3 regions of the Peribacillus sp. P4_B1 genome follow, and region 2 is predicted to be linked to each of the others. Evidence: riboswitches for the same ligand, from Rfam matches in the RefSeq annotation. Region 2 holds a riboswitch; each other region holds the start of a gene.
What was found. Region 2 has a riboswitch for S-adenosylmethionine ahead of metK (methionine adenosyltransferase). Riboswitches for the same ligand answer to the same signal wherever they lie in the genome.
Positions count from the first base shown of each region.

Region 1: linked by a shared signal. The riboswitch ahead of AC1DVK_RS12900 (5-methyltetrahydropteroyltriglutamate--homocysteine S-methyltransferase) and the one ahead of metK (methionine adenosyltransferase) in region 2 are both predicted to bind S-adenosylmethionine.
Region 3: linked by a shared signal. The riboswitch ahead of mtnK (S-methyl-5-thioribose kinase) and the one ahead of metK (methionine adenosyltransferase) in region 2 are both predicted to bind S-adenosylmethionine.

Region 1 covers NZ_JBFUHM010000019.1:11,016-18,934, reverse strand. The annotation lists gene AC1DVK_RS12920 (amino acid permease) at 1-481, shown strand, start outside; gene AC1DVK_RS12915 (hypothetical protein) at 803-1,327, shown strand; gene AC1DVK_RS12910 (MFS transporter) at 1,430-2,605, opposite strand; gene AC1DVK_RS12905 (ArsR/SmtB family transcription factor) at 2,761-3,063, opposite strand; gene AC1DVK_RS12900 (5-methyltetrahydropteroyltriglutamate--homocysteine S-methyltransferase) at 3,275-4,378, opposite strand; SAM riboswitch class I at 4,626-4,727, opposite strand; gene AC1DVK_RS12895 (hypothetical protein) at 4,903-5,331, shown strand; gene AC1DVK_RS12890 (glycerol-3-phosphate responsive antiterminator) at 5,486-6,028, shown strand; gene AC1DVK_RS12885 (MIP/aquaporin family protein) at 6,266-7,090, shown strand; gene glpK (glycerol kinase GlpK) at 7,115-7,919, shown strand, end outside.
Region 2 covers NZ_JBFUHM010000010.1:37,439-45,357, reverse strand. The annotation lists gene AC1DVK_RS07945 (SMI1/KNR4 family protein) at 1-383, opposite strand, end outside; gene mnmL (tRNA modification radical SAM protein MnmL/YtqA) at 525-1,493, shown strand; gene mnmM (tRNA 5-(aminomethyl)-2-thiouridylate-methyltransferase MnmM) at 1,483-2,055, shown strand; gene AC1DVK_RS07930 (hypothetical protein) at 2,212-2,607, shown strand; gene AC1DVK_RS07925 (lysophospholipase) at 2,682-3,485, opposite strand; gene AC1DVK_RS07920 (gamma carbonic anhydrase) at 3,696-4,214, shown strand; gene AC1DVK_RS07915 (hypothetical protein) at 4,510-4,686, opposite strand; gene metK (methionine adenosyltransferase) at 4,733-5,926, opposite strand; SAM riboswitch class I at 6,091-6,254, opposite strand; gene pckA (phosphoenolpyruvate carboxykinase (ATP)) at 6,654-7,919, shown strand, end outside.
Region 3 covers NZ_JBFUHM010000022.1:15,240-23,158, forward strand. The annotation lists gene AC1DVK_RS14225 (hypothetical protein) at 1-561, shown strand, start outside; gene AC1DVK_RS14230 (YozD family protein) at 736-906, shown strand; gene deoD (purine-nucleoside phosphorylase) at 1,148-1,852, shown strand; gene AC1DVK_RS14240 (lmo1851 family serine protease) at 2,147-3,604, shown strand; gene AC1DVK_RS14245 (LCP family protein) at 3,713-4,600, shown strand; gene mtnA (S-methyl-5-thioribose-1-phosphate isomerase) at 4,777-5,823, opposite strand; gene mtnK (S-methyl-5-thioribose kinase) at 5,838-7,040, opposite strand; SAM riboswitch class I at 7,118-7,272, opposite strand; gene AC1DVK_RS14260 (carbon-nitrogen family hydrolase) at 7,344-7,919, opposite strand, start outside.

The sequences.
Region 1 (7,919 bases), on a different contig from region 2:
AGCACCGCGCATTTTTGCAAAACTTAATAAACGCGGCGTACCGGTTGCAGGAATGATTTTGACGTGCTCAATCGGAATGCTAGCCTTTTTAGCTTCCGTATTCGGTGATGGTAAAGTGTATATTTGGTTAATGAATGCGATTGGAATAACAGGATTTATCTTTTGGCTCGGCATTTCCATCAGCCATTACCGTTTCCGCAAAGCATTCATCGCTCAAGGCAATTCTTTGGAGAAGCTTCCATATAAGGCATTATGGTTCCCGATAGGGCCAATCTTCGCCATTTTAATTGGCATGATCGTCATCCTGTCCCAAAATATCCAAGCCTTTTTCTCAGACCAGATTGATTGGGGCAGTGTTATAGCTGCATACCTGGGAATCCCGCTTTTCCTTGGCCTTTGGCTTGGCTATAAACTGGTAAGAAAAACTAAATTCGTTAAACTTGATGAAGTAGAATTTGACTTTGACAAAAAATATGAATGAACAAGCGTAAAGTAAAATCAGCCGGACAATTTAATTGTCCGGCTTTTATTTGTTTATCAATAGGCTCATATTAAAGGCCGAAAAATAGGAGATAGAACGAATTAAACGGAGATAGGACGAATTAAGTAGGAGTCCGGTCTGATTGGAAACAGTCAAATTTAAGTTGGTAGATGAAGAAATTGTTCTCTTATCATTATGGAAATCCACACATACCTTCTGTGAAAATTTACTAGTTATAACTAGTGTGGGCAGGGTATCAGAGTAACATCCTTTTAAAAGGACGTTCAAGAAAATTGCACTGGTAAGGAGGGTTGCTTAAACATGTTTGGTCTCTCTGATATCATTAAATTTCTATTTTCCTTTTTTTTGATCATGCCAATCGTTACGCTGATACATTTGAGCGGGCATATTTTCTTTGTTACGATCTTTGGGGGATCAGAAAAGAAGATCTTGATCGGTTGTGGTAATAAACTTTTCGCCTTTCGGAACATAGAGGTGAGGAAATATTATTTTTGGAATGGGACTTGCGAGTTCAAGGGATTAAAACATGATAATCGATTGACGAATACGCTGATATATTTAGGGGGGGCTATCTTTAATTTAGTCAGCATGTTGATCATATATAGCTTAGTGTATCAGAATATCCTGGACAGCTCGGTGATCTGGTATCAATTCATCTATTTTTCTTTCTATATTATGTTTTTCTCCTTGTTTCCGATGTATTTCGCGGACGGGTCGCCTAGTGATGGGAAGGCTGCGGAATTGGCCTTGAGGAACAAGCTGGAAGATAGGGTGACGGATGATATATTTGTGAAGAAAATGGATGATGATGATAGCTGCAAGTAAAAAGGGGACGTGCTAGTGACCGTTCCTTTTTTGTTTGCTTTCAGCTTTAGGATTTATCATAAGGCTAAAATCTAGCCTTATGATGAATGTTTATATAACGGTCTAGGATTTTATGGATTGTGCTATTTTACTGCTTGACGATGAACTTGAAAGGACCAGAACTATGACCATGGCAATGGCAACCCCTGTTGCACCGATCCAGGTTATGGAAGCAAGGGATACTTGTTCTACAGCAACACCGCCAATTCCAGCACCTGCCGCCATGGCCAATTGCATCATCGACTGATTCAGACCGAGCATGACTCCTGATGATTCAGGTTCAAGGGTCGCTAAATGATATTGCTGTGTCGGCCCTGATGACCATGCTGCGAACGACCATAATGTAAGGATTATCAAAACGCCCATCAATGAATTCGTAACGATGGATAACATGATGATCATCATAATATGCAGCGCCATACCGCCAATTAGTGTAAATGATACACCCCATCGATCCGTACTATAACCGCCAAACTTTGATCCGATCAAGCTTGCGATACCGAATATAAGCAAGGCCGTGCTAAGTAGAGAGTCACTTATCCCTGATACGGATAGCAGGTAAGGGGATAGATAGGTATAAGCTATCGAGTATCCGCCAAGCCAGAAGAAGGTTATCGATAATCCAAGGGCAACTTTCCTTTTTTTAAGAAGGGCCAGCTGCTGGAGAAGTGGTATTGGTTTATCCCCTTTGGTAGGAGGAATGGTAAAGAATAAAACGATCATGGCAATCAGGCCGAATAGGGCGATTCCGCCAAAGACGGATTTCCACCCGAATGCATCTGCCATGATTCTTCCGAGAGGTACGCCAATGATAAGGGAAGCTGTAAACCCCATGACAACTGTCGCAATAGAACTTGCTTGTTTATCTGGCGGAGCAAGCTTAGCGGCAATATTCAGAGCGGTGACTACAACCAATCCTGCACCAAGTGCCATGATTATGCGTGCAAATAGAAAAGGTCCAAAGCCTGGTAATAGAAAGGCAAGCAGATTGGCCACTACGAATAGTCCAAGGGAATACAACATTAATCTTCGTCTGTCTAAACTTGCTGTCAAAGCCATGAGAATGGGTGTACCGATTGCGTAGACAAGGGAGAAAATTGTAATGAGCTGTCCTGCGGCAGCAATGGTCACTCCAAGAGAATCCGCAATCTTATCCAAAATTCCGGATATGATGAATTCGGATGTTCCTACTAAAAAACTGATGATCGCTAACATGTAAATTTTCCATGTATTAAGCAAAATAGATTCACTCCTCATTAATGATTATTAATTTATATGAAGACATATCGTAATATGTTAATATGTATGAATAAAAAAATAAACATATCGCGAAATATCGAAATGTTAGAGAGAAAAATGAACCCAACCCTCTAAGGTACGGATCAGGCTCATTTTCATACTTCTTCTTTCAAGAAATCAGTAATTTTTGAGATCGCCTCTTCATCTCGTTTGTAATACGTAAACTTTCCTATCCGCTCCGTTTTAATCAATCCTGCTCTAAGAAGGATCGAGAGGTATTGAGAGGCCGTGGACTGGGTCATGTTTAATTTTTCCGTAATCTGACTTACGCAAACGCCGGTTTCCTTCATGTCTATTCCCTCATGAGGGGTGAAGTGGAGTTCAGGCGCCTTGAGCCATTGTAAGATTTGCAACCTGGATTCATTGGATAATGCTTTAAATATCTCGATTGTTTTCATACATTTCATTATATCGAGAATTATCGATATGTCAAATGGTTTTATCATTCATCGTTAGTTTCATAAATAGCAAAACTTGATACCGTTATCTAAAGAGTCATTAAAGGAATGGAAATGTATTATTGCAAGAACCTAATCGGCTCCCATATCAGTGCGGGCCGATTAGGTTGTTCAAATCCTGTAAATCAGAATTAAAGTCTCCGCTAAAAAATCATTTCCATACTTCTTTTGCTACATCAACGACGAATTTCAGCTTTTCCCATTGCTGTTCTTCGGTCAGCTTGTTACCGTGATGGGTGGAGGCGAAGCCGCATTGCGGACTTAAGCATAATTGTTCGAGAGGAACGAAGTGCGAGGCTTCTTCAATGCGTGCCTTAACAGCTTCCTTGTCTTCGATTTCTCCATTTTTTGAAGTGACGACACCCAGTACGACCCGTGCACCGCCGTTTGGAATGTATTCCAATGGCTTGAAATCTCCTGAGCGTTGATCATCATATTCCAAGAAAAATCCATCCACTGATTCTTTTGCCAATAAAGTTGGGGCGATACGGGCATAGCTTCCTTCAAACGCCCAAGTCGACTGGTAGTTCCCACGACATAGGTGTGTAGTGACGACAAGGTCTTCTGGTTTGCCTTCCAATGCGCCATTAATTACGCGAAGTGCAAGATCGATTAACTGTTCCCTCGTATATTTTCCATCTTTGAACTGGAAATCTGGAGCTGAAAGTCTGGCAATATATACATCATCCAATTGAAGATAACGTACACCTGCTTCATAAAAATCCTTCAAAGCATGCTGATACGCTTTGATGATATCATTAGCATAGTCTTCAATATCAGGGTAGATGTCTTCATTATGAATGCCTGCAGCAAATAATTGATTCGGACTGGGAATGGTTTGCTTGGCAACGGCGCGTCCGTTCACGATTTTGTTCAATTCAATGAAATCGCGAATGAAGGGATGTTCAGGATTGAATGAAACCTTCCCGGTATTGCGAACGTTATATCTCTCTGTTTCCACACCATCGAATGTGAGACCTTTTTCAGTCACATATCCCTCGATGCCATTTAAATGTTCGAGGAAGTCAAAGTGCCACCATGTTCGTCTGAACTCACCATCCGTCACGGCCTCCAATCCAACTTCAATTTGTTTTTCGACAATCCGATTGATTTCTTCGGTTTCAACTTCACGAAGCCGCTCTGCTGAAATGGTACCTTCCTTAAATTGCTTTCTGGCAATATGTAAACGTTCTGGTCTTAATAAACTTCCGACGTGATCGGCCCTGAATGGTGCCTTCGTTAATGTGATTGACATGTTGCATTCCTTCTTTCCTTTTAAAAATAGGCTGTTTTCACGTACTTTGTTGCTATTTACCAGGTAGTGAGTTGTGGTTGATTTCCCCTCCAGATGCTCGCCTGTCCCGCTGCTCCCGCAGGAGTCTCGCACTTCCGCTCCAATCAACCTTTCGTTTTAAAAACAACAATCTTTACGAAAAGAGCCTAAAAATAAAACACCTCTTCTTAAAAATAAGAAGAGGTGTTGGCAGCAAAGCTATATACTCTTCTTATCTTCAAGTTTCTACACTTCTGGAATTAGCACAGTACATGATCAGTCTGTTGCTGAGGCATCAAAGGGCCAGTCCCTCCACCTCTCTGGATAAGAGTTGTCTATTAAATTAATTAAGACTATACAGGTAGTTTTTATAAAGGTCAAGTAATGAAGGTGGAAGATTTCGAATATACCGATTATTAATATGGGTTGAAATGTTAACTACATCAGGGAACCCGGCATATGCTATAACCGACGTTTCATATGAGCGGCAGGAGGGGAATGCAAGGATGAGTACATTCAGTCCATTCAAAAATGGCTTACCGATAACGGTAACTGAAGCCATGATAGAGAAAATCTTAAGAATGAAATCATATGGTCAGGATATTAAAGTCGAGATTACGCCAAAGCATATAGTGCTTTCCGGAACGACGGAAGTGAAAAAAATGATGTTAAAGAAAAACGTAGCTTTCCGGATTACATTAAAACCGGTTCACGTGGAAAAAAGAACGATTTCATTTGAATTAGTGGAAATGGAACCAATTGACAGGAACTTCATTAACCGAAGGATATTTAACAAACCGCCATTTTTTGAATTCGAAAATAGAACGGTCAAAATGAATGTTAATGCTTGGAACATCGTGAGAAAAATCCCCGTTGGCACAATTAAATCGTATGAACTCGTCGAAGGTGCATTGAAAATGAAACTTTCAATATGATGGATCGTTTTTAGCCACAATATTTAAAGGGGATGCCAGGTATGTTAGTGTAAGGGTAGGTTGAAATGCCATACCTCACAATGTGTTTGATAAATCAAGCTCTATAAAATATACTAAATTACTTATAGTTTTCCAGGAGATAAGGAGGGAAATAATGGACCAGAAGATTTTGCCTGCTTCGGCAAGCATGAAGGATTTCGAAAGATTTTTAGAAAGTTCCTATGAAATAGGTGTGTTTCTTGATTTGCATATATCACAATTGAAAAACGTAAGTATGATGGCAAAGCAGCATAATAAGAAAATGATTTATCATGTCGATTTGATCCATGGCATAAGAAGTGATGAGTACGCGACAGAATTCATTTGTCAGGAATATAATCCATATGGGCTGATTTCAACTAAATCAAACGTTATATTGAAGGCGAAGCAAAAGGGGGTCATTGCCATCCAGCGAATCTTTTTAATAGATTCACATGCGCTGGAGAAAAGTTATAAGCTGGTGCAGAAAACCAAGCCGGACTATATCGAAGTTTTGCCAGGCGCCATGCCATGGATGATAAAAGAGGTGAAGGAACGATTGCAGACACCGATTTTTGCAGGCGGCCTCATACGTACTTCAGATGAAGTCCTGAACGCCCTTGATGCTGGAGCGTCGGCAATCACCACTTCCAAAACTGAATTATGGGATATCGTTTAATGGGGTCGAACGAGGAAGTTGAAAAAAATTACAGAAAAATAGAATAATTCCTCGCCAAATAATTGACAGCGTTTTCACAAACTAGTATATTGTAAATTATAAGTTAATATATGTGACGGAGACTAGGAGATTCACAACAGATCTATTCATAATTCATTTTATGAAGATAGTTCTGCTGTGAATCTCCTTTTATTTGTTGGCATGGTTTAAAAATTTATCAGGGGAGGGGTTTTATTCATGACTCCATTTTGGGGAGAAGTGGTAGGCACGATGATTTTAGTTTTATTCGGAGCAGGTATTGGGGCTGGTTCATCTTTAAAGGGTTCTTATGCAAAAGATGCCGGCTGGATCGTTATCACGATTGCATGGGGACTGGCTGTTACAATGGGTGTTTTTGCAGTGGGTTCCATAAGCGGGGCGCATTTAAACCCGGCTGTTACAGTAGCGTTAGCTATCAATGGAGATTTTCCTTGGGCTGATGTGCCAGGGTACATCATGGCCCAAATGATAGGGGCAATTATAGGTGCGACTCTTGTATTCCTGCATTATTTACCACACTGGAAAGCTACGGAGGATCCAGGTACAAAGCTTGGTGTGTTTTCAACCTCACCGGCTATCCCACATACTTTTTCAAATCTATTAAGTGAAATGATTGGCACGTTCATCCTTGTTCTTGGCTTATTGTTTATTGGAGCCGGCGAGTTTACAGAAGGTCTGAACCCATTTGCTGTCGGTTTATTGATTGTTGTCATCGGGATGTCGCTAGGAGGAACGACAGGCTATGCCATAAACCCTGCCCGTGACCTTGGACCTCGTATTGCTCACTTCCTGCTGCCAATACCGGGTAAGGGAAAATCAAATTGGGGCTATGCTTGGATTCCGGTTGTTGGTCCGATTGTCGGTGGAGCACTTGGAGCTGTCTTCTATAAAGCGGTCTTTTTAGGTGAATTGACGACAGCCTTTTGGGCTGTTTTAGGAGCAAGTCTGATAATATTGGTGTTAGCATATACTTTTGGAAAAAAGCAATCAAGTGAGTTAGAAATTAGCAACATGGCTAGTTAAATTAAAAAAGGGGGGAAACACAGTATGGAAAAATATATCTTATCATTGGATCAAGGAACAACGAGTTCACGGGCGATTTTGTTTAACGAAAAAGGCGAGATTGTCCACTCGTCCCAAAAGGAATTCACGCAGCATTTCCCTAAGCCGGGCTGGGTAGAGCATAACGCCAATGAGATTTGGGGATCAATTTTAGCGGTAATTGCCGGTGTACTATCGGAATCAGGTGTAAAGCCAGAGCAAATTGCCGGGATCGGAATAACCAATCAGCGTGAAACGGCAGTCGTTTGGGATAAGGAAACGGGTACCCCTGTTTATAATGCGATTGTATGGCAGTCAAGGCAAACAAGTGAAATCTGTGATGATTTGAAGGAGAAGGGACTTAATGATCTATTCCGGGATAAAACGGGATTGTTGATAGATGCTTATTTTTCCGGAACGAAAGTGAAATGGATCCTCGATAATGTGGAAGGGGCACGACAAAGGGCAGATGAAGGCAAGCTGTTATTCGGTACCATCGATACTTGGCTGATCTGGAAGCTTTCAGGAGGCAAAGCTCACGTAACGGACTATTCCAATGCATCCCGGACATTGATGTACAATATCCATGAACTGAAATGGGATGAAGAACTGCTGGAGATATTGACTGTGCCGAAGTCGATGCTGCCAGAGGTTAGACCTTCTTCCGAAGTGTATGCCCATACGATTGAATATCATTTCTTCGGCCAGTCGATTCCAATCGCAGGAGCAGCCGGTGACCAACAGGCGGCATTATTTGGCCAAGCTTGTTTTAATGAAGGAATGGCAAAAAATACGTATGGAACAGGTTGTT
Region 2 (7,919 bases):
TCGATCACGATATTATCTTGATAAATGCAGGCCACTTTAAAGCATCCTTCGTAAGAACTTTCATATGTGTAATTAACAATATCATCCAGGCTATACAAATCATTTCCCTGACCAGATTCTACGCTATCGAACAGACGGCATCCATTCGTTATTTTCAAAAACTCTTTATAATCATCGGGCAGAAGCAATCCGGTTTTCTTTTCAAAGGAATGAATTTGTTCATCCGAAGCAGGTGAATTGAAGGTGCAAGTGGCTTTGTATATGAACCCATCCTCATTTACTTCAATCACCTGATTATTTTCGGCTAATTTCTTTTTCATTTGATTAATCGCTTCTTCAACTTGACCGGTCATGTCCATCAGCTCCCGATTGGATATAGTCATTCACTAGAGATACTAGAAAAAGCAGCTAATTGTTTAGCCTTCAAGTATACAGTATACGCTTATTTTTCAAAAAAAGACCTAGCTGCCCGAATGTTGTATAATATATGTTGCGCTTTATTTTTTACTTAGGAGGTTGCTGATTTGAATCAAGCAAACCCGTTTATATATGCAACGGATAACAAACGATATCATACATGGAATTACCACTTGAGAAATCATTTTGGACATAAGGTTTTTAAAGTTGCCCTTGATGGCGGTTTTGACTGTCCGAACCGTGATGGGACAGTCGCACATGGAGGCTGTACCTTCTGCAGTGCCTCAGGCTCGGGTGACTTTGCCGGCAGCAGGGTCGAACCGCTCGACGTCCAGTTCAAGCAAATCAGCGAACGTATGCATCATAAATGGAAAGACGGTAAGTATATGGCCTATTTCCAAGCGTTCACGAATACGCATGCACCCGTGGCAGAGCTTCGCGAGAAATATGAAAGTGTATTGACCCAGGAAGGTGTCGTCGGACTCTCCATTGCAACGCGTCCGGATTGCCTTCCGGATGATGTAGTCGAGTATTTAGCGGAATTGAACGAACGCACTTATCTATGGGTTGAACTTGGTCTTCAAACGGTTCATGAAAAGACCGCGACGATGATCAACCGTGCCCATGACTTCGATTGCTACAAAGAAGGGGTCGATAAACTGCGCAAACACGGCATCCGCGTATGCTCCCATATCATTAATGGCCTTCCTCAGGAAGATTACGACATGATGATGGAAACAGCCCGGGAAGTCGCCAAACTTGATGTGCAGGGCATAAAGATCCATTTACTTCATCTATTAAAAGGGACCCCTATGGTCAAACAATATGAAAAAGGCCTGCTTGAATTCCTTGACCGTGACGATTATGTCAGCCTGGTATGTGATCAACTGGAAATAATCCCTCCGGAAATGATCGTTCACCGCATAACGGGTGACGGCCCAATCGATTTGATGATCGGGCCAATGTGGAGCGTCAATAAATGGGATGTTTTGAATGCCATTGATGCCGAATTGCAGCGCCGCAACAGCTGGCAGGGGAAAAATCATCAGACGGGGGTACAATCAGATGAAGCTTGACCGAATTTTGCCATTCGCCAGGATCCTGCTTGAAAAAGCGGTCCAGCCCGGGGATATTACCATTGATGGCACGATGGGCAACGGTTTTGATACTGTCTTCCTGGCAGGACTAACCGGAGAAAACGGACATGTCTATAGTTTTGACATTCAGAAAGAAGCACTCCAAATCACAGCGGCCAAACTGATGTCCGAGAATTTACAGGAACACTGCACCCTCATTCACGATGGGCATGAACAACTCAGCAAATATATCAGAAAAGAACATTCCGGAAAGATCACAGGTGCCATATTCAACCTAGGCTACCTTCCTGGCGGTGACAAATCAATCATCACCCAAGCAGATACGACGATATCAGCTATTGAACAGCTGTTCGAGATGCTTGCACCTGAAGGCATCATCATCCTCGTCATTTACCATGGACATCCAGGAGGATCGGCTGAACGGGATGCATTGATGGATTATGTACAGGACTTCCCTCAACAAAAAGCGCATATCCTGAAATACGGCTTCATCAACCCAGCCAACAATCCGCCATTCATTGTGGCGATTGAAAAGAGATGATCGCTCCTGACACCGTTCTTTCGGAACGGTGTTTTTTCATTTGAAGGAAATGGCTACCCCTCAAATGATCGGCAGCAAATTTCCAATCATAACTTTTTGAATTTTTTGTCTATAATAATTATAATTAAAGAAAATAGATAAGAGGGTGTAGAAAAAATGGAACAGTTGCCTATTTCATTACTGACCGATATATTGACAGAAAGAATCAAAAGGGATTCGAGTGAAGAGTACGGGAATTTTGTCAGATCGCTTAATTCATTGACAGAAAAACAAAAAAACATGGAAGACCTCAAACAATTTGAAAATCATTTTGATAAGTTCCTGCCACAGCTCGATTTAGTGATTTCCACACAAAACCATGATGAAATCATGAATATGAAAGCGACGCTTTTAGATTTATTCGCTAATGACTTGAGCTTTAAATCCATCTATCTCCTATCCACCGCCTTATCCAATAAAAATGAACTTACACATTTGAGCCAATTTATGTATCCGGTTACTTTTTGGGCACCGGTCATCAAATCGTACGAATTGCTTACAAAAGCAGGTTGATCCATTTCAAATAAAAAAAGCTGCTGAATGTCTCACTTCAGCAGCTTTTTCAATTATCCCGCAGGATTTACCGATCAAACGACATACCCTAATATCTTTAAACGATTTTCAACAAAACTCAGCGCATATTGGAATACATCATCACGCTCAGGTTCGTTGAAGATTTCATGATAAAGCTTCGGCCATTCCTTATATTGCTTTTCACTGGCCAGGTTATAATTAAACCACTCACGAACCGCCTTCTTATTCACGATTCGGTCATCTCCGCCCTGCATGACCAAAAGCGGCACATCCTGAAATTCGGGAATCTCTTCAAAAGCATCCTTCATCGCCTGTGCAAGCTCGCGATACCAGCGAATCGAAACCTTCGTGATATATAATGTATCGTTTCTATCGGATTCACGAATTTCCGCACTTCTCGTCGCCATTTCAGGTGTCAATCCGGAATCTACCCTTAACTGAGGCATCATGATGTTCAAACCATGCGAGATGGTTGTCAGGAACCTCCGCGGCTTCGTCACGAGGCCTAAACATGGAGAAGAAAGAATCACCCCTGCAATGTCCCATTCCTCTTCCTGAAGAAGGCGTATCGAAATCAAACCGCCCATGCTATGTCCAAGTAAAAAGACCGGCAACGAATATTCGTAAGCCTCTTCTATCCAGCTTTTCACTTCGTCTAAATATTCATCAAAGGAATCGATATGTCCCCGGTAGGCGCGAGTTGTCATACCCTGCCCAGGAAGGTCGCCCATGACGACATGGTATCCAGCTGAAAGCCACATTTGTGTTAACCACTTATAACGGCCGTGATGTTCCATCGCCCCATGAATGATGACAATGACGCCTTTTGCGTCTCCTTCTGTCTCCCATTTCCACATTCGAAATCCCCCTTTCACTTTTCACTTGTTGTATACGATCCATGATAGTTAAAATAATATATATAAATTATAACCATATTCGTGATTTTCGCCAAAAAAGAAACCTAACAAGTTGTACATTTATATTATAAATAGCCAAGTGTATTTGCATACGGTATATTAAAATAATACATAAAAACATTCACTTCGGAAAGGAAATGATTGAAAATGATTATTTATCCGTTTAAAGGTAAAGAACCTGATATCGCTGAAAGCGCTTATATTGCTGAAAATGCTGTCGTGACAGGTGATGTGAAAATTGGTGAAGAATCGTCAATTTGGTTCAATTCCGTCATACGCGGCGATGTATCCCCAACCATCATTGGGAACAAAGTCAGTATACAGGATAACAGCGTTCTGCACCAAAGCCCAAATAATCCATTGATCATCGAGGATGAAGTAACCATTGGCCATCAGGTCATTTTACATAGCTGTAAAATCCGAAAAGGAGCTTTGATCGGCATGGGCTCGATTGTGCTTGATGCAGCGGAAATCGGCGAAGGGGCTTTTATAGGTGCAGGCAGTCTCGTTCCCCAAGGCAAAGTCATTCCACCGAACATGTTGGCATTCGGACGCCCAGCTAAGGTCATTCGTGAAATCAACGAAGAAGACCGTCAGGATATGGAACGTATCGTACGCGAATATGCTGAAAAAGGGCAATACTACAAAACGGCAGAACGTATAAAATAAACTGAATATAGCGGGAACTTATAGGACGCACCAAACTTACGAACTCACGAGTATATGAGCCAAATTCACGAGTAAATGAACCAAACTCACGAGTAAACGAGCCAAATTCACGAGTAAATGAACCAAACTCACGAGTATTCGCACCAAACTCACGAGTATTCGCCCAATCTCACGAGTATTCGCACTAATCTCACGAGTATTCGCACCAATCTCACGAGTATATGCACCAACCTCACGAGTATTCGCACCAATCTCACGAGTATTCGCACCAAACTCACGAGTATTCGCACCAAACTCACGAGTATTCGCCCAAACTCACGAGTATTCGAGCCAAATTCACGAGTAAATGAACCAAACTCACGAGTAAACGCCCAATCTCACGAGTAAATGAGCCAATCTCACGGGTATATGCACGTGAGTGGATTTCTATGGGATTTCTTGAATTATTCCCTCTGACGGCAAAATAAATCAATAAAAAAAGGTGTCCGCTATAAGCGGGACACCTTTTCATTTATTGATTATGCTTGTGCTTTTAATGTTTCTGCTTTATCTGTGCGTTCCCATGGAAGATCGACATCTGTACGGCCAAAGTGTCCGTATGCAGCTGTTTGTTTGTAAATCGGGCGACGAAGATCAAGCATTTTGATGATACCGGCTGGACGAAGGTCGAAGTTAGCGCGAACTAGGTCAACAAGGACTTCTTCGCTAACAGTACCAGTTCCGAACGTATCAATCGAGATCGATACAGGCTCTGCCACACCAATTGCGTATGCCAATTGAACTTCCGCTTTGTCAGCAAGGCCAGCTGCCACGATGTTTTTCGCAACGTAACGAGCAGCATATGCCGCAGAACGGTCAACTTTAGTAGCATCCTTACCAGAGAATGCACCGCCGCCGTGACGAGCGTATCCGCCATACGTATCAACGATGATTTTACGTCCAGTAAGACCAGCATCCCCTTGAGGTCCGCCAATTACGAAACGGCCAGTCGGGTTGATGAAGTACTTAGTTTCAGCATCGATCAATTCAGCTGGAACAACTGCTTTGATTACATGTTCTTTTAAATCTGCTTGAATTTGTTCAAGCGTAATTTCTGCATCATGCTGTGTAGAGATAACGATCGTATCAACACGTACAGGACGGTTATTCTCATCATACTCCACAGTTACCTGTGTTTTACCATCAGGGCGTAAGTAAGCAAGCGTTTCATCTTTACGAACTTGAGCCAGTCGGAATGAAAGTTTATGTGCCAATGAGATCGGAAGCGGCATAAGCTCTTCAGTTTCATTACAGGCAAATCCGAACATAAGACCTTGGTCCCCTGCACCGATTGCATCGATTTCTTCCTCTGACATGTGTCCTTCACGAGCTTCCAATGCTTTATCGACGCCAGCTGCGATATCGGCAGACTGCTCATCAATTGAACTCAATACAGCACAAGTTTCAGCATCGAAACCGTATTTCGCACGTGTGTAGCCAATTCCTGCAATCGTATCACGAACGATACGCGGAATATCCACGTAAGCGGATGTTGTAATTTCTCCAGCAACAAGCACAAGACCTGTTGTTACACTTGTTTCGCACGCAACACGTGCATTTGCATCCTTAGCAAGGATAGCATCTAAAATGGAATCTGAAATCTGATCACAAATCTTGTCCGGATGGCCCTCTGTAACAGATTCAGAAGTAAATAGACGTTTCTTTGACATCATATTTCCTCCTTGGAAGTTAGTATGTTGTAGGCATAAGCCTGATTTTTTACGGAACTCGTTTCCCTCATTAGTTTCAACTATAGACACAGAATTACTTATTAAAAACACAAAAACCTTCCCTGGCAAATGAGGAAAGGTTTAAAATTCTGTCTTCTATCCTTTCACTCTTATCGTTCAAGGGTTTTTTACCTTGCTCAGGTTAGCACCATCACCACTATTCCTTGAAGAACCATCGCTTTATTTTCGGCGATCGATCTTGGAGTCAAGTTCAATATGGCAGGTTGCTGGGTTTCAAAGGGCCTGTCCCTCCACCAACTCGGGATAAGAGAATCCGTACAATTTAAGATATTATCGTATCTGGTTGGAATTTGTCAATGCTTTTCTAAAAAAGAACATTTCCCCCAGAATGGCGTTCACGTGAAAATACGTGTTGGTTCAACGTCTTTAAAGGGTTTCCAAGCCAGGGCGAATAGAAATAATGAAAATTGCCATTAATAATAGAACATTGAGAACAAGAATTGGAAAGGCATCATGATTTACCATTCAAAATTAAGATGCTTCCATGAAAGTATATGCGATCATCCTGACTCGGTTCCTTCCCATTTAAATTGATTAATGCGGCCAGTTGAAAATTATCACAAAAAAAAATAAATAGTATAGACTATTTAAATGAATGTGTTATACTAATTGTAATATAAAAACTTAAACAAAGGAAGGTACCTCATATATGAATTCTGTAGATGTTTCTAATGAGTTACACCAATTATTAACAGGAAACAATGTTCAAACTCAACTTTCAGTTCCTCAATTGGTTGAAAAGGTATTGAGCAGAAACGAAGGCGTTTTAACATCAACTGGCGCAGTAAAAGCTGAAACCGGCAAATATACTGGTCGTTCACCTAAAGATAAATATATCGTGGAAGAAGCATCTGTTAAAGATAAAGTCGATTGGGGTTCAGTGAACCGGCCAATTTCCGAAGATGTGTTCAATAAACTATATAATAAAGTAGTTGACTACCTAAAAGCAAAAGAAGAGATTTTTGTTTTCAAAGGTTTCGCTGGTGCAGACGAATCATCACGCCTTCCTATCCAAGTTGTTAATGAATATGCTTGGCATAATCTTTTCGCCCATACTTTGTTCATCCGTCCAAACGAAGAGGAACTAAGAGGTCACGAATCAGAATTCACAATACTTTCGGCACCTAATTTCAAAGCAGATCCAGAAGTGGACGGAACTTCTTCTGAAACTTTCATCATCGTTTCATTTGAACGCCGCACCATCCTTATCGGCGGAACGGAATATGCAGGAGAAATGAAAAAATCGATCTTCTCGATCATGAACTACTTACTTCCAGAGGCTGGAATCCTTCCAATGCATTGCTCTGCTAACGTAGGACGTGAAGGGGACGTCGCTTTATTCTTCGGACTGTCCGGTACAGGTAAAACAACGTTATCCGCAGACACTAATCGTAAACTGATTGGCGATGACGAGCACGGCTGGTCTTCTAACGGTGTTTTCAACATCGAAGGCGGCTGTTATGCGAAAACGATCAACCTTTCACGCGAAAAAGAACCACAAATTTTCGATGCGATCCGTTTCGGTGCCGTATTGGAAAACGTAGTTGTTGATCCTGAAACACGTGAAGCGAACTATGATGATAGTTCATTAACAGAAAACACTCGTGCTGCATACCAAATGCAAGCGATCGATAACATCGTGAGCCCAAGTATCGCAGGACACCCAAATACAATCATTTTCTTAACAGCTGATGCTTCAGGCGTACTGCCTCCAATCAGCAAGCTTTCCAAGGAACAGGCAATGTTCCATTTCCTAAGTGGGTACACAAGTAAATTGGCTGGTACTGAAAGAGGAGTAACTTCACCGGAAGCTACATTTTCAACATGTTTCGGTTCACCATTCTTACCGCTTCCGGCTACACGCTATGCTGAAATGCTTGGAGATAAAATTGACGAGCACAACGCAAAGGTATAC
Region 3 (7,919 bases), on a different contig from region 2:
AAAACATTGCAATCCATAAATGAATATGAAGGAGAAATCCTTTATCAAAAAGAACAAATCGATATTGAATATAAATATTTATTAGGTGACTTAGTCCAGGTAGATGGATATGAACAGGATTATTTCAAGATAATCGGTTATCGAACGGAGATTTGGCGCTATAAGGAAAATGCCTGGGAGGATGTAATCTATGAGTTATCAAGAATCTCGGATGGTGAATGGCTTGAAGCGCATGAAGAAGAACTGACTTTGATAGCCGATGCTAAACGTGCAGATGGGATCATTAAAAAGTTAGGACTGCTCCTTTCTAAAAAGAATAATGAGCTTGCTATCATTGCTAAACAAAACAACCCTGGTAAAGGTGAGCGAGAAATGACAATGACAAAAAATGAAAAAAAGGAAATGATTGATGGACTGTTGGATTTATATAATGATTATTGTAAGCTCTATGAACATTTTGGCGATGATGAATATCGTCATATCATGAAGATTGCCCTTGCTAAAATTGAAAAAGCGGCAGAGGAAATTTACCCAGATCATAAAAAAAAGCAAACGAAGTGAAAAGTATGCCAAACTTTTAAAGGGTCAATTTCCAAGTTTCTTAAAAAACCATATAATTGGCCGAGAAGGGACCATGGTAAATGTAGGTCCTTAAAATGATTTTCCATAATGGAATGCCTTACTGGAATATTTGTCTCTACACACTCATAGACCTTTAATTAAGGGGGCGATGATTTGCGAGAAATTGAGGTTTTTATTGATACAGAAGAGATAGCGGAATTCTTTTTTCAAGAATTGATAAGACGGGGCTATCTTCCAACAGAAGCTGAAGTTGAAGATCTTGCTGACATCACATTCGAGTATCTTCTTGAAAAATGCATAATTGATGAAGAAGTCGATGAGTAACCTGTCATACGACGGTTAGCAGCTTCCTTTCCCTTAATTTTAAAAACCATTAAAAAAAGACGGCGGACCTCCGCCGTTTTGTTTGCAATTTAGAAGAGGGTGCCAAAAGCCTTTTCTTGATTACCAGTTTTCCTTATCTTTTAAGTCTCTAGGATAAGGTTCAATTTTCCTAACTTGTGGCTGATATGGTATAGTAGTTTTGAATATCATTTCAACCACAAGTTAAGGAGGACATAGTTGTATGAGCGTACATATTGGTGCAAAAGAAAATGAAATTGCGGAAACGGTCTTACTTCCTGGGGATCCGTTGCGTGCAAAATATATTGCTGAAACATTTTTAGAAGATGCTAAACTTTACAATGAAGTTCGTAACATGTTTGGATATACAGGAACGTATAAAGGGAAACGAATTTCTGTCCAAGGCACAGGCATGGGTGTCCCATCCATTTCCATCTACGTAAATGAATTGATGAACAGCTATAATGTCCAGAAACTGATTCGTGTGGGAACTGCAGGGGCCATTCAAAAAGATGTAAAAGTCAGGGATGTAATCCTTGCGATGAGTGCTTCCACCGATTCCCAAATGAACCGCATGACTTTCGGAGGAGTGGACTTTGCCCCAACCGCGGATTTCGATTTACTAAGAAAAGCTTATGATGCGGGTACAGCTAAGGGCTTGCAATTGAAGGTCGGCAATGTATTTACGGCCGATCAGTTTTATAACGATAATAGCGAATTGGAAAAATGGGCAAAATACCAAATCCTTGCGATAGAAATGGAATCAGCAGCCCTATACACGCTTGCTGCTAAATTTGGCCGCCAAGCTTTATCTGTATTAACCATTTCCGATCACATCTTAACCGGTGAGGAAACATCGTCGGATGAGCGCCAGTCAACTTTTAACGAAATGGTTGAAGTGGCATTGGAAGCAGCTATCCAAGACTGATAATTGGCTGTGTTACGGCGGGTGACCAGGAATAAGTGATGCTGGATAATGAAAGTTGGGATAGAGGCTCATTCATTCCTTGGTATCCGCATTTTTGTAATGTCGAGGCTCATTCAGGAATTGCCTGGGTGTCCTTAGTGTTCCATTTGATTTACCGTTTACTGAGGGTTAAAAAAATACATATGATCATAAGTTGTTATTTTTGATAACAATTATTTTTCGATTGGCATGAAAGCTGATAAAATAGAATGAAATCGTTTATATCGTCATGAAGAATGAAAGTGGTGAGGCTAAGTGGAAGAAGAAAATCAAAAACAGCCAAAAGAGGCAGGGAAATTCATTAAAATAAAGAAGTTTACGTTCATTATGGGGATTTTCTTAGTCATATTTCTAACAGCAGGGATTACTACAATAGCCTTGACCTTTGGAGATGAAAAAGTAGATTCATTAGCACCTGATAAACATGCGGAATTTGAAAAGCTGTATTCTACATACGATACAATAAAGGGTAACTACTATGAAAAGATTGATCAAGACAAGCTGGTTGACGGGGCAATTAATGGAATGATTAAATCATTGGATGACCCCTACTCTGCATATATGGATAAAAAGGCAGCATCTAGTTTCCATGAGAGCATCTCTTCATCTTTTGAAGGAATCGGTGCAGAGATTCAGGAGCAGGATGGAAAAATCATGGTCGTCTCACCAATAAAAGGGTCCCCCGCAGAAAAAGCAGGGGTAAAACCGAATGATATCATTTTGAGTGTGAACGGTAAAAGCGTTGAAGGACTAAGCTCTTCTGAAGCTGTCCTGAAAATCAGGGGCAAAAAGGGTACGAAAGTGGATTTGTCCATCTCAAGAGCTGGTGAGTCGGAACCGATTGAGCTCACGATTAAACGTGACACAATTCCGATTGAAACAGTTTATGCGGAAATGCTTGATGATGGAGTTGCAAAAATTCAAGTGACCAGTTTTTCCGAACATACAGTCCAAGAGCTGAAAACGTCGCTTGAAGAGATGTCGAAGAAGGATATGAAGGGTCTGGTATTGGATTTGCGAGGAAACCCAGGGGGACTGCTTGACCAAGCAATAGAAATGGCAAGCCTGTTCATACCTAATGGGAAAGTGGTCCTTCAAGTTGAGGATCGCAGCGGGAAAAAAGAAGTCTATAAATCGAAGAATGATGGAGAGCTGAAGATACCGGTAGTCGTGTTGATTGATGATGGCAGTGCCAGCGCTTCTGAAATTGTTGCGGCCGCTGTCAGTGAATCTGCGGACATTCCTTTGATCGGTGTCAAATCATTTGGAAAAGGGACTGTGCAGACTGCCCAAGACTTTGATGATGGGTCTAACTTTAAATATACGGCAGCCAAATGGTTGACTCCTGAAGGCAATTGGATTCATAAGAAAGGGATCAAGCCGGATATTACTGTGAAGCTTCCTGATTATGCCAGCCTTCCGTACATTTCGCCTGATAAGGAATTGAAAGCATCTGATTCCTCCAGTGAAGTGAAAGCAGCCGAAGAGATGCTGAAGGTAGCAGGCCATGATCCTGGTAAGATAGATGGATTCTTTGATGAAGCAACTACAAATGCGGTAAAAGCGTTCCAAAGGGAACAAAAAATTAAAGAAACTGGTACCATCAAAGATGATACTACCGTGAAATTGATGCAGGTCATACGGGAAAAAATACTAAAAAACGACACACAAGTGAAAAAAGCGGTTGAAGTATTAAAGAAAGAAATCAAATAAATGGAAAAGTCTGTCAGCGATTATCGATGGCAGGCTTTTTTGTCGTTCAATGAATAGTATTCCAATATAAGGTAAAAGATATGGTTAATTTTCCGATGAGGTGAGGTAATGAAAGAAAAGGTACTGTTCATATATCTAATGGTCTGGATTCTGGCAGGTTGCACCTATGCGCCTTTACCCAAACAAAATGGAAATGCAGGTACGGAAAAAAAGATAACCAAAGAAGTGACCCAAGAAGGCGTGAAAACATTTCTGTTAATTGGTGTTGATTCTCGCGGGGAGGGTAAATCTCGATCAGATGCGATTATACTGGCAAAATACTTTCCAGAGCAGGAAAAACTAAAGCTGGCTTCCATTATGCGTGATAGTTATGTGAAAATCCCTGGGGATAAATCAGCATATAACAAAATAAATGCTGCTTATTATTATGGTGGAAAGGAGCTGCTAAAGAAAACCATTCAGGAAAACCTTGATGTCAAGGTCGATCATGTTGCAGTAATTGACTTTCAGGGATTTGTGAAGATGGTGGATTTGCTTGCCCCTGAGGGGGTAGTGGTGGATGTGGATCAGGAAATTATTGATGATATGAGTATTCAAGCAAGCGTTGGTAAAAATGTTTTACATGGTGAGGAAATATTGAAATATGTCCGTTTTAGACATGACGATGAAAGTGATTTTGGAAGGGTAGAGCGTCAACAGGAAGTATTGGTTCAATTAAAATCAGCGTTTATAAATCAAATCTCGTCCTTCGAAGGGATAGCGGCCCTTCCTAGTATAATCGAACAAGGACTTTCGTATTTAAATACTGATATTGGGGTGAAAACGATAATGGAAATGGGTCCAGAAGCCGTCTTCCATACACCGGACACCGTTGAAACTCTAAGGATCCCCGTAGAAGGAAGCTATAAAGATGAAATATATCCCCATACCGGAGCCGTGTTGGAAATGGACTATACTAAAAATAAGAAGGCACTTCAAGAATTTTTTACAAAATAAGAATAACTATTCATCATTTGTTATCGAAAACATCAATCGAAAGAGGTGATTTGTTCAAATCACTTAAATTATTTTATAATAGACCTCGCAAGAATATTACTATTTGATCTGCTTTTAAAAAACGAGAGGGATACTTAAATCCGTCTCGTCTTTTTATAGCAATAAAATGACCTGGATCACTTAACAAAATGCGGAATGTTTTTTACAAAATCAGATGCAATGATACCGTTTTCTGTAATGATGCCGGTAATTAGCTGATTTGGTGTAACGTCAAAGGCTGGATTGAATGTCTTCACGTTTTCCGGAGCGATCCGTACACCTTGAATGAAGGTGATTTCCGCTTCATCCCGTTCTTCAATCGGGATGGATGAGCCGGATTTGATAGAAAGGTCGAATGTGCTTGATGGAGCAGCCACATAAAAAGGGATACTAAAGTGCCTAGCTAATATGGCCAATCCCAATGTCCCGATTTTATTGGCTGTATCACCATTAGCCGCAATTCTGTCGGCCCCAACTATAATTCCATTGATCCGTTTCTGAAGAATCGTATGTGCAGCCATATTATCAGATATTAAGGTGACGTCAACCCCTGATTGCATCAGTTCCCAAGCAGTCAAACGCGCCCCTTGCAGGACAGGTCTGGTTTCACAAGCGTACACTTTTAGCGGAAAGCCCCTTTCTTTTGCAAGGTGGAATGGAGCCAATGCTGTTCCATAACGGGCTGTGGCAATCCCACCAGCGTTGCAATGCGTTAGGATGGAATCACCTTTAGCGAATAAGGATAAACCATGTTCCCCAATTTTCCTGCACATTTCTTCATCCTCAGTAAAGATGGCTTTGGCCTCCGTTACAAGTGCTTCCTTGGCAGCTGAAATGCTTTGTGCTGCTTGCAAGGTGCTTTCCATCCTCCGTAATGCCCAAAAAAGGTTGACCGCAGTAGGCCTGGAAGAGGCGAGCTTTTCAATATGCCCCGTTACATTCTTCTTGAATTCCCCTATTTCAGTGGTTGTTTCCTGTTTGGCACCAAGTGCAACGCCAAATGCTGCCGTCAGTCCGATTGCTGGGGCGCCGCGTACCTTTAATGTCAAAATGCTGTCGTATACATCATCAACTGAATGAAGTTCAATGAATTCAGTTAAGGAAGGCAGGGCCTGTTGATTTAATAATGTAATATGGGTATCATCCCATTGGACTGAATATGGTAAGGGTGCTAGTGTCGTCATGTACAGGTCTCCTTTTAAAGGGTTGAATAAAATGGAAGTGTATGGTTTTTCAACGCATCAATGACAGCTGGAACATCCAATTCTTCCCGTTTTTTAATTAAAAAAGCACCAATCTTCAATGTTGTCGTTTTTGCAGCGATCCTAGATTCTTTATCTTCAATGACATTTAGATCGGCAACATGGGAAAGGCCAATGGTTCGCCGAATCAGTTCGCATCCGGCAAAACCGAATGCATCCCTTTTGAATTTAGCCAGTAAATAAGGTAGATAACCCTTCACATTGCGGAATGGGCTTATATTTTGGGTGTTCCATAGTTCAGTATATGCTTCTTCAAAGGCATTCCAAAATTGATGGAGGTGTGTGAAAATCTCTTCCTTTCCAGGGCCATTACGTGTGACTGCCTGAAAAAGAAGGTTGGCTGTGTATTGACCTAGGTCAAAACCAACTGGGCCATAAAAAGCGAATTCTGCATCAATAACCTTTGTTTCAGTTTCACTTGCAAATATACTTCCTGTATGTAAATCTCCATGAAGCAAGGATTCCTGCTCGGTTTCAAAGCTTTGTTTCAGCTTGGCGACTTCAAGTATCACATCTTGATCATTCCAAATACTTTTGGCGGCATCAGTCAATTCCACCTCGAAATCTCCGGGGAGCTCCTCGAAAAAAGGATCCGTGAAAATGTAGACTTCAGTGATTCTGCAAAGCTCCGGATTCGTGAAGTGTCGGGCCACTTCTTTTTTCGCAGAGGGTTCTAAATGATAATCGGATGTATAAAATGCCGTCTTCGCTACATACTCACCGATATGCTGTGAAAGCAATGGATATGGATCACCATCGATTAATCCTGTTCTAACGATTTTCAAGTGCGATAAATCTTCCATGACTGTGATCGCAAGCTGTTCATCCGAATAATAGACTTGCGGTACGAATTCGGGGCAATAGCTTTTGAAATGAATAAGTGCATTCGCTTCAATGGCAGCCCTTTTCAATGTCAGCGGCCAGCTTTCGCCAATTACCTTGGCATATGGGACAGCCTGTTTGATTATTATTCCTTTATTTGTATCAGTTTCTGTAATATGAAAAACATAATTTAAGTTACCATCTCCGATTTCTTTACAGTTTAAACTGGCATCCGCATTGATCAACCCAAGTTTTTTTGCAAAGGTTACAGCTGTTTCGTTTGTCAATCTTTTAAAATTCGAATGGTTTTGAGTCATTTTTTTCCCTCCAGGTTCAAAATAAGAATAAAAAAGCCTCTTTCATATAGAAAGAGGCAGAAGTTTTGGCTTCGGACCTCTCATCTCCCAGAAAAATGAATTCTGGTGGAATTAGCACCGTGCTCTGTGGATTTTATAATCCGGCGGTGGATCCGCCCCATTTCACAATGGTATTACAGTCGGTTGCTGGGCTTCATAGGGCCTTTATCCCTCAGCCTGCTCTTGATAAGAGTATATGTATTCTGAAATTTTAATCTTCGGGAAAATAATATCAACTTTTTAAATAGTTTGTCAATGGGGAAATTAATAAAAGTCCGGCCGGCGATCTTCGAATACAGGTATTTTGTTACGTGCTTCCGTAACTTTAGTGAAGTCCAAGGTGCCTGTCAATAGTTCGTTTTCTTCTCCCGCTTCACTTACGATAACTCCCCATGGATCAATAATCAAGGAATGACCAGCAAATATATTATTGATATCCGAACCTGAACGATTAACGGCTACAACATAGGCTTGGTTCTCGATGGCACGACTAATCAATAAGGCTCTCCAGTGATCGAGTCTGGGCTTAGGCCATTCTGCGGTTACGAATAGAACTTCGGCACCTTGAACAGCATGGGCTCGCTGCCATTCCGGGAAGCGGATGTCATAACAAATGAATCCAGCACATATTTTTTCATCAAGAGTGAATAAACCTTCTTTTTCACCTGGCTGCAGGTAGCGATGTTCATCCATCAATTGAAATAAGTGAAGCTTATCATACTCTTTAATGAGTTTTCCATCCTTATTGATGATGATCATGGTGTTATAGATACCCTTGCTCGTTTTTTTGGCAATGGAACCGCCTACGATGTGAATCTCGTGTTTCCTTGCCTGTGTTTT